One region of the Solibacillus sp. FSL R7-0682 genome, then DNA from elsewhere that is predicted to be linked to it. Evidence: riboswitches for the same ligand, from Rfam matches in the RefSeq annotation. Region 1 holds a riboswitch; the other holds the start of a gene.

Region 1 (6,410 bases):
ATTCAACACTTTACGCATCACTTAAAAATAATCTAAACGAAATGATTGCCATACATAATTCAGGAATTATTATCCGAAAGTTAAAAGAACAGGAATTTGATACTTTTGCAGATATATATACGAAAGGTTTTCAAATGCCAACGTTTTTAAAAAGTGGAATAGCTAAAAATAATAAAATCCTTTTTAATAATCAAAACTGGACATTTTATATAGCTACCTATGAAGACGAACCTGTTGGAATAGGTGTTTTATTTATTCAAAATGGAATCGCGAATTTAGCCGCAGCAGCTACGATACCGGGCTTAAGAAACAAAGGAATTCAAAGTGCATTAATAAAGCAGCGTATTCAGGAAGCGACTAGACAGGAATGCGAATTCGTTGTAGGACAGGCAAAATACGGCTCTGTCAGCCAAAATAATATGGAAAGAGCGGGATTAAGTATAGCTTATACGAAGGCAATATGGGTTGAAAAGTAGAATAATTAAGCGCATAAAATGAAACGGGAAACCTTAGTTTTCGGGTTTCCCGTTTTGATTGATAAACAGCATTACTATTTTAAAGTGCTTTATATTTAATTAGTTTCGATCTACATACTTTCCGTGATCGGGAATGGCCAAGTTGTCGAAATTCTTCACTAATTTTTCTAATCCTTCTGCTAGCTGTTGTCCAGACATCGGAATACCATGACCTGTGACAGCAACTTCTGGCTTTAGTGCCTCTAGTTTCATGACAGACTCCCTCGATGCGATCCAATCTGGTGTAAAATATTTTGGGGGACCGTTAATTTCTTGTGTCTGCAAATATACTTTTGTAAGGGAGTCCTGTTTTACGGTTACAAATGCATCTCCCGCAATTAAAGTCCCGTCCTTTTCTCTAAATAATGAAATGTGTCCCGGTGTATGTCCAGGTGTATGAATCCATTTAAAATCTGGCATATGTGGTACAGTACCATCTTCCGGCAAAGTATGAATATAATCGCCTAAATTAATTGGTTCATGTGGAAAAAATGGTGCCATTTTTGCCATAAGTCCACCTTCTACAGTGGAATCCGGCTCAGGGTAGCTTTTTTCCCCAGTTAAATAGGGCATTTCTAGCTTATGGGCATACACAGGTACTTCCCAATGCCTCACTAATTCAATTAATGCGCCTACATGATCAAAATGCCCATGGGTTAAAATAATTGCTTTAGGACGACTCTTTGTACCAAATCGTTCAGCAGTAATCGCAATAATTTGATCTGCAGAATCCGGCATGCCGGCATCAACTAATACAAAGTCCTGTGTGTTTTGCTCTCCCACTAAGCAAATATTCGAAATTTGAATTGTATAGTAAAATATATCTGGTAATACTTCTTCCCCTCGACCACTATTAATTGTAGTTGCCGGAACATATTTATAATCACTACCGTAGTTCATTTCCTGATCCATTTCTTTTCCTCCTGTAAAGTAAAAAATACAATCAGGATTATTATCTCTCTAAATTTAAAATTTATTTGACTAAATGACATTTCTTACATTAGATCATATATACGTTACATCATTTTTCAACAATTGTTATTAATTAACAAATTAAAACATTCGATTCAAATTTGCCATTTCTATCGCTGAAATAGCACTATCATAGCCTTTATTTCCAGCTTTTGTACCTGCTCGCTCGATTGCTTGCTCGATATTTTCTGTTGTGACAACGCCAAAAATTATTGGTACTCCTGTATCTAAACCTACTTTTGCAATGCCTTTTGCTGCTTCATTGCAAACATAATCATAATGTGTAGTTGCGCCACGAATGACAGTTCCAAGACCTATTACAGCATCATATTTTGAAGATTCCGCCATTTTTTTCGTGATGAACGGAACTTCAAATGCTCCAGGTACCCAAGCGATATCAATATTATTTTCATCTACTCCATGACGCTTTAAACCATCTAATGCGCCGCTCAGTAATTTATCATTAATAAATTCATTAAATCGTCCTACGACAATCCCAATTTTTAAGTCTGTGCCTACTAATTGTGCTTCAAAAATTTGTCCCATGTTGATTGCTCCTTTAAACTTGTTGGAATTTTGTTTGAATATATGTGACTAAGTGGTCGATACATATTAATTTCATATTGTGTTTTTCAGCAATTTGCTCAAGCTCAGGTAATCGAGCCATCGTCCCATCATCCTTTAAAATTTCACAAATAACTGCTACCTCTTGTGAATTGCTTAAACGTGCTAAATCAATACTAGCCTCTGTATGGCCGCGACGCTTCAGTACCCCTCCATCTTTTGCAATTAGCGGAAACACATGACCTGGTCGGTGAAAATCTGTTGGTTTTGACTGTTTATCAAGCATCGCTAAAATCGTTGCCGAACGTTCAAAGGCACTAATACCTGTTGTTGTCGATTGATGGTCAATACTAATTGTAAAGGCTGTTTGGTGAGCATCCGTATTACGCTCAACCATCGGCGTCAACGCCAAGCTTGTTGCAACTTTTTCAGAAATGGGTGTACAAATTAAACCACGTCCATGTACAGCCATAAAATTAATATTTTGCGGTGTCGCATGTTCACCTAGCACAACAAAATCACCTTCGTTTTCACGATTTTCATCATCGACAACGATGATTATTTCACCTTTTTTAAGTGATAAAATTGCCTCATCTATTGTGTTCATTTCAACCTCTCCTTAAAATCCGTTTCGTTGTAGAAAATCTTTCGTAATATTCGCCGTTCCTCGATTCGCTATATGCTTTTCTACATATTTGCCAATCAAATCCGTTTCAATATTGACGATTTCTCCGACCCTTTTTATGCCGAGAATGGATTCTTTATAAGTGTGTGGAATTAATGACACCGTAATTGTTGAATCAGACAAATCAAAAATCGTTAAGCTTGTTCCGTCAATCGTAATGGACCCTTTTAAAATGCAGTTGTTAAGCAGTGACTTCTCCATCATTAAATCTACGTACACCGCATTTTCCACTGGTCTTTTTCGTAAAATGGTCGCTATCCCATCTACATGGCCTGATATGATATGTCCACCAAAGCGTCCTTGTAAAGACATTGCGCGTTCAAGATTTACTTTTGAGCCCATTCGCAGGCTTTGGATACTCGTTGACTTGATCGTTTCAGGCATAACATCAACAGTAAACTCACCCTTCGTAAAATTGATGACTGTTAGACAAACACCATTTACTGCGATGCTGTCTCCTAACTTTACATCTTCTAAAATTTTCGTAGCTTGAATTGATAGTTCCATTGCTTGCCTGGATAGGCGCATTTGCGTCACGGTTCCTATTTCTTCAATAATTCCGGTAAACATCTTTTTCTCACCTCTTTTTAAAATAAAAAAACCCCGAGCATAAGGTTCGGAGTTTGATGAGAGGTAAAATTGGCATCGTCAAATAAGACTTTTGAACGTAAATTTTTTTCAAAGTCTACTTGCACTGCTTCCTTCTCCCATCCAGACTATAACTGTCGGCTTTGGACTCACACCAAATCCTGCACACTAAAAGTGGCTCACGGGCTTAGAGAATACCTCCTCACCGTCGATTGGGAATTTCACCCGACCCCGAAGGAAATCTATTAATTTTTGAAATGAAAAAAATCCCTTTCACTGGGGTGAAGGGATTATATGCAACACAAATAGACCTCTTTGTTGCAAAATTTTCGCACAAAAAGATACTACAAATTTGGCCTACTTCTAATATGTATGCCAAATTAAACATTTAACAATTGGTTAAAATGCTTGCCTGCTCCTTCTCCCATCCAGACTGTAACTGTCGGCTTTGGACTTGCACCAAATCCTGCACACTAAAAGTGGCTCACGGGCTTAGAGAATTTCTCATCACCGTCGATTGGGAATTTCACCCGACCCCGAAGGAATTTATTCAATTCGTCATTATTGTATCATAAACTTGTAAAAGAAAAAGTAAAATTTGTGAAATGACCAAAGCATTGGTTTTAATAAAAAAACATGCTATAAGATTTCCTTTTAGCATGTCACATGTTTTACACGCCCATTTTACGGCGCGTGTTGCTTGTTTTTTTCGATTGTTGGCTTTTCATCTTTTTCGTTGATGTATCGCCCTTTAAATTGTTTTTATTATTTGCTCCATTATTTTTTTTATTTTCAAGCTGTTGCTTTACTAAATCTTGCAAACTCATTTTCTTTTTTGGTGCTTCATGATTTTCAGTCATTTTGTATTCCCCCTGTCCAATTTTATTATGAATACAGTATATACGGATTCATGCATATTTGTAAAAGATAACTAAACATACGCTGTATTTTAATCGAAAGATAGGAGCCTATCGTTACTTTGTTTCCTATTCCTCTTTTGTTCATACATTTTTCCATCGGCTTCCACAAATAAACGATCCATTTCACCAACAGATTGCTGACTATGTGCAAAGCCCATTGACATACGAAGTTTGAAGGATGGCTGGCTGTCGTTATAGTAGTGTAATTGCTCTACAATGCGTGTACATAAGTCCTCTACCTGATTTTGATCGACATTAGGCATAATTATCGCAAATTCATCCCCACCAATTCTCGATACGAATAGACAATCCGTACTAAATTGATCGAGTACCTTTGCTGCTTCCTGAATTAAATGATCCCCACTTTTATGACCTTTTGTATCATTAATCATTTTTAAATCATCTAAATCACATAAAATTATCGCAATGGACGTATTTTCGATCGTATTATATGTATCCATTAATTTTTCAAAGAAATCACGATTATAAATATTCGTTAATGAGTCATGATATAATTTATAATTTAATTCTTGCTCTAACTGGACCTTTTCATCAATATTCCTTAGAATTCCCTGTACGGCGATCAGCTCTCCATTTTCATATACCGGGGTTGCGTGTTCCTCAAACCATTTATAATTCCCGTCATTATCACGAATACGCTGTTTAATTGCCTTTGAATAATCTATTGTACCATTTAATTTACTTAAAAGAATATCATAATCTTTAGGATGAATACGTTCAAAGATTAAATACGGCTCAGTAAATAATCGTTGTTGCATACCTTCACCTAAAAAACATTCAACGGAAGGACTCATGTATTTATGTCCGTAGTCCGGGTGCACTTGGTAATAATAAATAATATCTTTTGAACTTTCAGCAAGTTTTAAAATTGCACTTTCTGTAACAAAGCCTACGTTTTTATTATATTTTCTAATTTTCCTAAAGCACTGCATGAATACAACACCAGCTATTAGTCCAAAAATAAAATAAATCCACTTCATCTCATGCTTGCCCCTTTTAAATTATTTTTGCAATACTATCATTTACAATAAAGGGTAAGATGATTCAATATTACCGAAATATTCTTGCAATAATTCAATAATACATTTCTTTTGTTTATAGGTCAATATTACTTATTTATTTTCCTTATTTTACTATTAAATGTGTTTAAAGTCACTTAATGGTTTAATTTGGTAATGAAATCCTTTATTCAAGCAACCATCTTGTTTTTGCTTCTTCTCCTAATAAATCCAAATTTTTGAAATGGCTTGCTGTAATCTCCATTAGTATCTGCTCATGTTCCGGTACCTTTATATTGGTTAATACTCGATTCACTATATGTGCTGCCTCTTCACCTAGCTCAAACATCGTATTAAAGGCACGGATTCGCAACACTTGATCATCACTTAACGCGGCTTCCTCTAACTGTTCTAGTGGAATCATGTCACTAAAATGGGCATATGGATCTTCATATTGGTCACAATAAATCCGTCTTTTCGCTTCTTTCAAGTCACTAGCAAGGCATGTAGTCCCAGCGTAAATCCCGTTTTCACACTCTCTAAATTGTTCTAGCTCCACTTCAATAAACTGATCATTCTCCATAATGAAGTAATTCATATCCGGATTTAGTGCTTCAATCAATTGTGCCAAAGTAGTAATTTGCTCCCCTTCTATAGTGGCAGCTGGCCTAAATAAATAAAAAGCTGTTACGTCTTTAAAGAAAATAGTCCATTCCTCGTATGGATTTCCACTTAGAACACGTAAGCCAAAGCCTTCATCTGTTTCAATAAGCTCATCATAAATATAATAGTTCCACAAGTTACCCGACTCAGTTGCGTCAATGAAGGTTAACTCAATAATCGCTTTTGTTGTAAAGCCCCCACACATGTCAAAAAGTAGTTTTACTTGTCCATCTTGTCGTTTCGTACATAAGAGCTTCCCATCATGCAATGTTTCCGAAAAGACACTTGCACCGGATTCGCTTAATTTGTGAACTATCTTATCTCGTTTCTCATAACGAAGCGTTAGTTGCTCCTCATTGTAAAAAATAACGTTCTCACACCAATTGATATAATCAGAGAATAAACGGTTATTCGTTAGTAATGTACCATCTAAAATTGCCCCATGAAAATGTTCTGGAATAAAATAAAGCGACTCTTTTAATTG
Region 2 (6,410 bases), 1.2 Mb from region 1:
TAACTGTTTGTTTCTAAACAGCGGTCCAGCTAATGCAAGTAAAATTAATACAATTGCTAATGGATATAAGAACATTAAAACAGGAATAGCAAATGTTATAATATTCGTTAAGCCAAAGTTAGCAATAGTAAACGATACAATACAAAGTACTACAACGAAAGTTTTATAGCTGATTTTCGGATACACTTCATTAAAAAATTCACTACAAGCAGTAATTAAACCAATACTCGTTTTCAAACAAGCTAATACAATAATAATCGCTAATAAAATCGCACCGTATGACCCGAAATAATGATCAGCTACGGCAGCAAAGATTTGACCCCCATTATCATATGTACCTATTGCTGTTACACTTGATGCGCCCATATAGGCAATAAGCCCGTATATTAACATCATTAAGGCCATCGCAAAAATACCTGATTTCCAAGTTGCTTTAGCAATTTCCTTTTTATCTGTGATTCCTGTTCTTTTTATTGCATTAATGACGATAATACCGAACGCAAGGGAAGCAAGGGCATCCATTGTGTTATAGCCTTCTTTAAAGCCCGTCATAAACGCTTCATTTATATAACTGCCTACAGGCTCAACGAAATTACCCATCGGTGAAAACAAACTAACAGCAATTAATATAAATAAAAAAATTAAAAATGCTGGGGTTAAATATTTTCCGATATAATCCATAATTTTCGCTGGATTTAGCGAAAAATAAAAGACAATAGCAAAGAATATAAAGCTAAATACGGCGAGCCATATTTTCGCCTGCGATGGGTCAATAAACGGTTCAAATCCTACAACAAACGGCACCGTTGCCGTACGTGGAATTGCAAAAAACGGACCAATTGTTAAATAGAGTGCTAAGGCAAAGATGACACCAAATACTGGGTGCACTCGACTCGCTAAATCTCGTAAACCATTGCTCCCTGATAAGCCTATTGCTAAAATTCCTAAAAACGGCAATCCAATCGCCGTTACTAAAAAACCAAATAGTGCTAGCGAATAATTTGTACCTGCAAGTTGACCCATTTGGATTGGAAAAATTAAGTTACCCGCTCCAAAAAACATCCCAAACAGCATCGTACCAATTACCGCATACGTTGAAAATGGTATTTTTTTATCCATTGTCGTCTCTCCTAAGATGAAAAATTTCTTTGTTGAGTATTGACGAAATATATCGATTTTTCACAACAATAGACAATATGATAACAGGCAATTAAAGTGAAAACAATAGCAAATCTTTAATAATGAAATTTTTATTCAGAATATTACCGAAAATCTACTATTTCAAAAAAAGGTTCTAAGTCAAATGTTGGGGTAATGTCATAATGATTCATTAATTGGCACTACCTTTTTGTTTTTTTCTAAACAAGTCCGTTGATTTCCATTACGGGCGGACGCTTTCCGCGGGCTCACAATTTTCTAAGATTAAACCTTTTAATCCTGGGATATTCATATAGCACAAATTGAATAGATACCCCAACAAATATTATAGAACCCAAAAAAAGAGCTGCACTGTGAATACACGTATTCATAGTGCAGCTCCTACTATATATTCATTATGCAATATATTGACGACGCTGATTTTCAATCCACACACGCATTGTACGGTAAATCATCGTGACAATAACTAGCATCATAATTCCTTTAATAAGATTGAATGGTAAAATACCTAATATAACTGTTTCATACATATCGAATTCTGGCATTCCTAATAGATACGTATACATAGGTAAAAATGCTAAATAATTTAACGCTGCCATACCGACTGACATCACAACAGTTGACGCAACCAAGCCTATAATTAAACCTTTTACAGTTGGAATTTTTTTATAGATGAAGTAAGCAGGTAAAATGAATAATACACCTGTAGCAAAATTCGCTAAATGCCCTACAGGAATCCCTTCAGGCGCTCCTGTGTATACCCAATCTAAAATATTTTTAATAAGTTCCACTAAAATACCAGCAACCGGTCCCATTGTAATTGCCGCTATTAATGCAGGCACATCACTAAAATCGATTTGTAAAAAGACAGGAAACCACGGTAACGGGAAGTTAAATAACATTAATACAAATGAAATCCCACTTAGCATTCCGATTGTTACGAATGAACGTAACTTTAAACTTTTCTTTTTCATACTAAATCTCTCCTCATTGCTGATTCTATCTCGCAAGAAGAAAGGACGGACATACCATTTTCATGAAAAAACCCTTATGTAATATTTACATAAGGGAGAAATAGGCACACTTAAATAAGGGTCTATCCGTACATTTGTAGTTATAACATCCTATTTTTTGTATACAAAAGAAGCCTTTATACAAAAGGATATTTTTATTGTACTACAAGCGTACGACATTTTTCATAAAATGACGACCGTACCTTCATCTTCTCCCATCCAGACTATACTGTCGGCTTTGGAATCACACCAAATCCTGCACACACAAAGTGGCTCGCGGGCTCGAAAAGTTTTGACGCAACGTCCTCCAAGTGAATGGTCAGAGGTTGACACTTTTATTACCGCCGGTCGGGAATTACACCCTGCCCCGAAGATGAATCAATATTAAATTATGTTACACTACCTATTATAAATAAAAAAAAAGAATTGTAAAGACTATTGCATACAATTCCTAGTAAATTTATTTGAATTTATAGATAAGGTTTCATCTTCCGACCATTACGTAAGATGAAACCCCATGATTTATAATTATTAATAATAAAAGATATTTGCTGCAATTGGTTTATCTAATGGCCCTGTAAAATTAAAGCCATTCCACTCTTCTTGGACAATTTGTTCGAACTTTACTTGTCGATCAAATTGGGCAGCTGTCATTAATATCCCTTCGATCATACGCATCACTTCAATGGCATCAAATTGTTGTAAATCAAGTTCATTATCAAATTTCACAGTAACTACATTCTTATCGCTCTTCACTGTGTAAGTTACATTTGGCAAAATTACTGTTCGATAAATATCATTCGCTTCGGTTGTCATATTTTGTAGTGCTTCTTCCACTGTGGAATAGCTCATACGAAAATTAGGACTTAAATAGACCGCGCCAGTACTCATTTGATAAGCATAATAATTATATTTTTCCGACGAACTTCTTAACGAAATCGGCTCTTTCACCTCGCCCACATAATCAAGGTCAATACTTGCTCCATCCATGTTTTCTAAATACACTTGCTCATAATCATCACTAAAAGTATCAATAAGGGTACCAGTATAATTCGATAATGCCCCTAAACTTGTATCATATGGATGATCTTTAGGCAATTGATGAACTAATTCTCCATCCTTTTCCAGGAATTTCCCCTTAAAAGGATGGAATTCTCTGAAACCTCGCCCCTCTTCATCAATTAATGGAGCAAATGCTTCATACAACTGCAACTTGGTTGGTGCTGTCGTTCCTAATTTTTCATTGACAATTTCATTGGGAATTAAAAAACTAACTGGTACACTTTCTGCATTATCACCTGATAAGCCAATTGTGAATAGCGTTACATCTTGTAATTGTGACTCATATACTAACGTATGTGCAGCTAATGATTCATCCAGAGAAAAGGATGAGGCTTCTTCCGGCAAAGCCAATCGTTCATTTTTCGCTGCGCTATCAGCCATTTTTAAAGAGCTTTCGGTTAATGCCTCACTTGCTTGATCCTGTGCTACATTATTTGACGAACCAATAAACTGTCTTGCAAATACAACAATTAAAAATAGCGAAGCAATAGAAGCAATTAATGGCGTCCAGCGAATTCCTTTCGGTTTAACAACTTTTTTTTGTGGCTGAGGCGATTGTTCACTAAATGCACCTTCATCTAAAAGTCGCTGGAAAACTTCCTCTTTGGAACGATTGTCTGTAACTTTTGGCGACTGCTTTAATAAATTTTCAATCTCACTCTCATCCCAATGCTCTTTTTTCATAATGAATTCGCCTCCTTTCCATTATTTCGATCAAGTATTTGGCGTAAGTTTTTCAGTGCTCGATGCTGTGTTGTTTTAACTTTACCAATTGTCCAACCAAGCACTTCTGCCGTCTCTTGTATCGATAACTCTTGCATGTAGCGCATTATGACAACCATTTTTTGATCTCCAGAACATTCTTCTAATGCAACTAATATTTGCTGCAATTGATCATTATGCTCCGTATACTCTTCAGGTGAAGGTACCGGTGAAACAAGTTGCTCTGTCTCCCAATCAAATGCTGTAAACGCATGCTTATCTCGAATTTGTTTCTTCCGAAAATGATCTATCGCTACGTTTTTGGCAATAGAGAATAGCCATGTCTTTTCACTACTTTTCCCTTCAAATCGATCATAGGATTTCAATACACGTATATATACTTCATGCGAAAGATCTTCCGCAACTGAACGATTTTTCACTAAATAAAACAAAAAATTAAAAACATCTTGATGATACATGTCGTATAATCGATGGAATATGGATTGTTGCACCCATCCCACCTCCGTTCTATTAATTTGTCGTTTCAAAACAAAAAAAGTTACAAACCAGCAAATAATTATTAGTTAGTTAGGCTCATCTACTCAACATATGAAGAAAGGAGCTGCTCTGAAAGTAATTACTTACAGGACAACTCCCCTCTCCTTGCATATTTCCATTATAGTAAAAAGTCATACACTGTGCCAAATTGTACCTCATTAAACATTTTTATGATAATGGTAAATAAAATGTAAAAGTAGTACCTTGCTGTTCGACACTGTCAACAGAAATTGTTCCTTTATGAGCTTCAACAATGTTTTTAGTAATCGCCAAACCAAGTCCTGTACCACCCTTTGAGCGAGTACGCGCTTTATCTGCTTTATAAAAACGCTCAAATACGTATGGTAGATCGTCTTGAGGAATTCCTTGGCCAGTATCCTGTACTTGTATTTTTGCAAAATTTTGCTTTTGCTGAATCGATACTGTTACCAAACCTTCAGCTGACGTATGTCGAATAGCATTATCAATTAAATTCGTTAAAACTTGTTCAATTCGATCTTCATCAATATGAATTTCCATATCCTCTGGAATATCCGTTTCAAACTGCAAAGTAACGTGATTTTCTTTTGCAGCTTGTCCAAATTTTTGCGTCATACGTTCAATCACTGTAACAAGTGAAACATTTTCTTTATATAAAGTCATATGTCCTGATTCCATACGCGCCAAATCGAGTAAATCTGTAACAAGTCTTCCCATGCGCTGGGATTCTTCATAAATCACTCGAATCATATCATTACGCTCTTCTTCTGTTGTGACGACACCATCGATTATTGCTTCTGAGTAGCCTTGAAGCATTGCAATAGGCGTACGCAGTTCATGAGAAACATTGGCAATAAAATCAGATTTTAATTTTTCAAGCTTTGTTTCCTCTGTTTTATCGCGAATAACAGCTACAGCACCACGAATGGCATCCCCACTATAAAGAGGGTTAATGGAAATACTATAATTGGATTTTCCGATCTCTAATTCCTCATCTAAATGGTCTTCAAAATTTAAAACATGATCCAACATATGATAAAACTCTTCCGGAATAGGCTTCGAACTATCCAATCCCTTTGCAACAAACCATTTTTGTAATAATCGCTCTGCTGGTGGATTGCTCAGCAAAATTGTTTTATCTCGGTTAAACGTAATTACAGCATCACTCATCGAAGTCAAAATACTCGATAATTGTTCTTTTTCTTGGTTAATAACCTCTAAATGATGACTTAGTTGACGCCCCATTTGATTAAAGGCAACTGCTAACTGACCAATTTCGTCATTTTGCTTCGTTTCAATTTTCGCATCAAAACGTCCCTTCGCTAATTCAAATGCGTGTTCTCGCATTTTCCTTAAGGGGAAGGTTATTTTTGATGATAAGAAAAAGGCAAAAATTGTTGTTAATATGAAAGCAATTGCTGCAGCTATAAAGACAATTTTCGTCGTCTGTCTACTTGTTTGATAAACAGCATCCGGATTTTTATAAATAAATACAGCTCCATGGGTTTCCTCTTCACCCTTCAGTGGGAAACCAAGAACAATATAAGTACTCTTCTTATTGTTCTCTTCATTCGAAGGGAGTACTAGCTCTTTGACGATTGGTTCTGTTGTAGCGTATACTTTTTCAAATGCTCTATTCGAAATAATATCCTGCTGTATTTGTTGTTGATTTACACCTATTTGCTCTGCATAAAGTACTTCATTTGGATTTTTTGCTATGAGTACATTTGTTGATTCAGTTAAAATTTCTGAAATAATTGTAAATTTTTTATCATCAAGTCCCTCATCATCAACAATACTTGCAATGGCTGCCGCAGTTTGACGTAAGGATTGTTCAGACTGTTCATTATGGTATTTTTCTAAAAACTCCAGCATAAAGACCGTAAAAATAAAAAGTACAAACGAAACGAGAAGCAAAATGGTTACCCATAGCTTCCC

Evidence for each region. A riboswitch is a leader RNA that binds a small molecule or an ion and turns the genes downstream of it on or off. The one in region 1 is predicted to bind FMN.
Region 2: linked by a shared signal. The riboswitch ahead of MKZ17_RS13970 (ECF transporter S component) and the one ahead of ribE (riboflavin synthase) in region 1 are both predicted to bind FMN.

The regions. Positions count from the first base shown of each region.
Region 1 is NZ_JBBOUI010000001.1:1,588,102-1,594,511, reverse strand. It holds gene MKZ17_RS08125 (GNAT family N-acetyltransferase) at 1-476, shown strand, start outside; gene MKZ17_RS08120 (MBL fold metallo-hydrolase) at 576-1,427, opposite strand; gene ribH (6,7-dimethyl-8-ribityllumazine synthase) at 1,569-2,033, opposite strand; partial or broken gene ribB (3,4-dihydroxy-2-butanone-4-phosphate synthase) at 2,074-2,658, opposite strand; gene ribE (riboflavin synthase) at 2,671-3,306, opposite strand; FMN riboswitch at 3,432-3,567, opposite strand; FMN riboswitch at 3,737-3,872, opposite strand; gene MKZ17_RS08100 (hypothetical protein) at 3,996-4,184, opposite strand; gene MKZ17_RS08095 (sensor domain-containing diguanylate cyclase) at 4,274-5,245, opposite strand; gene MKZ17_RS08090 (DUF4085 family protein) at 5,451-6,410, opposite strand, start outside.
Region 2 is NZ_JBBOUI010000001.1:2,749,038-2,755,447, forward strand. It holds gene brnQ (branched-chain amino acid transport system II carrier protein) at 1-1,119, opposite strand, end outside; gene MKZ17_RS13970 (ECF transporter S component) at 1,554-2,132, opposite strand; FMN riboswitch at 2,375-2,550, opposite strand; gene MKZ17_RS13975 (hypothetical protein) at 2,703-3,917, opposite strand; gene MKZ17_RS13980 (RNA polymerase sigma factor SigX) at 3,914-4,447, opposite strand; gene MKZ17_RS13985 (ATP-binding protein) at 4,662-6,410, opposite strand, start outside.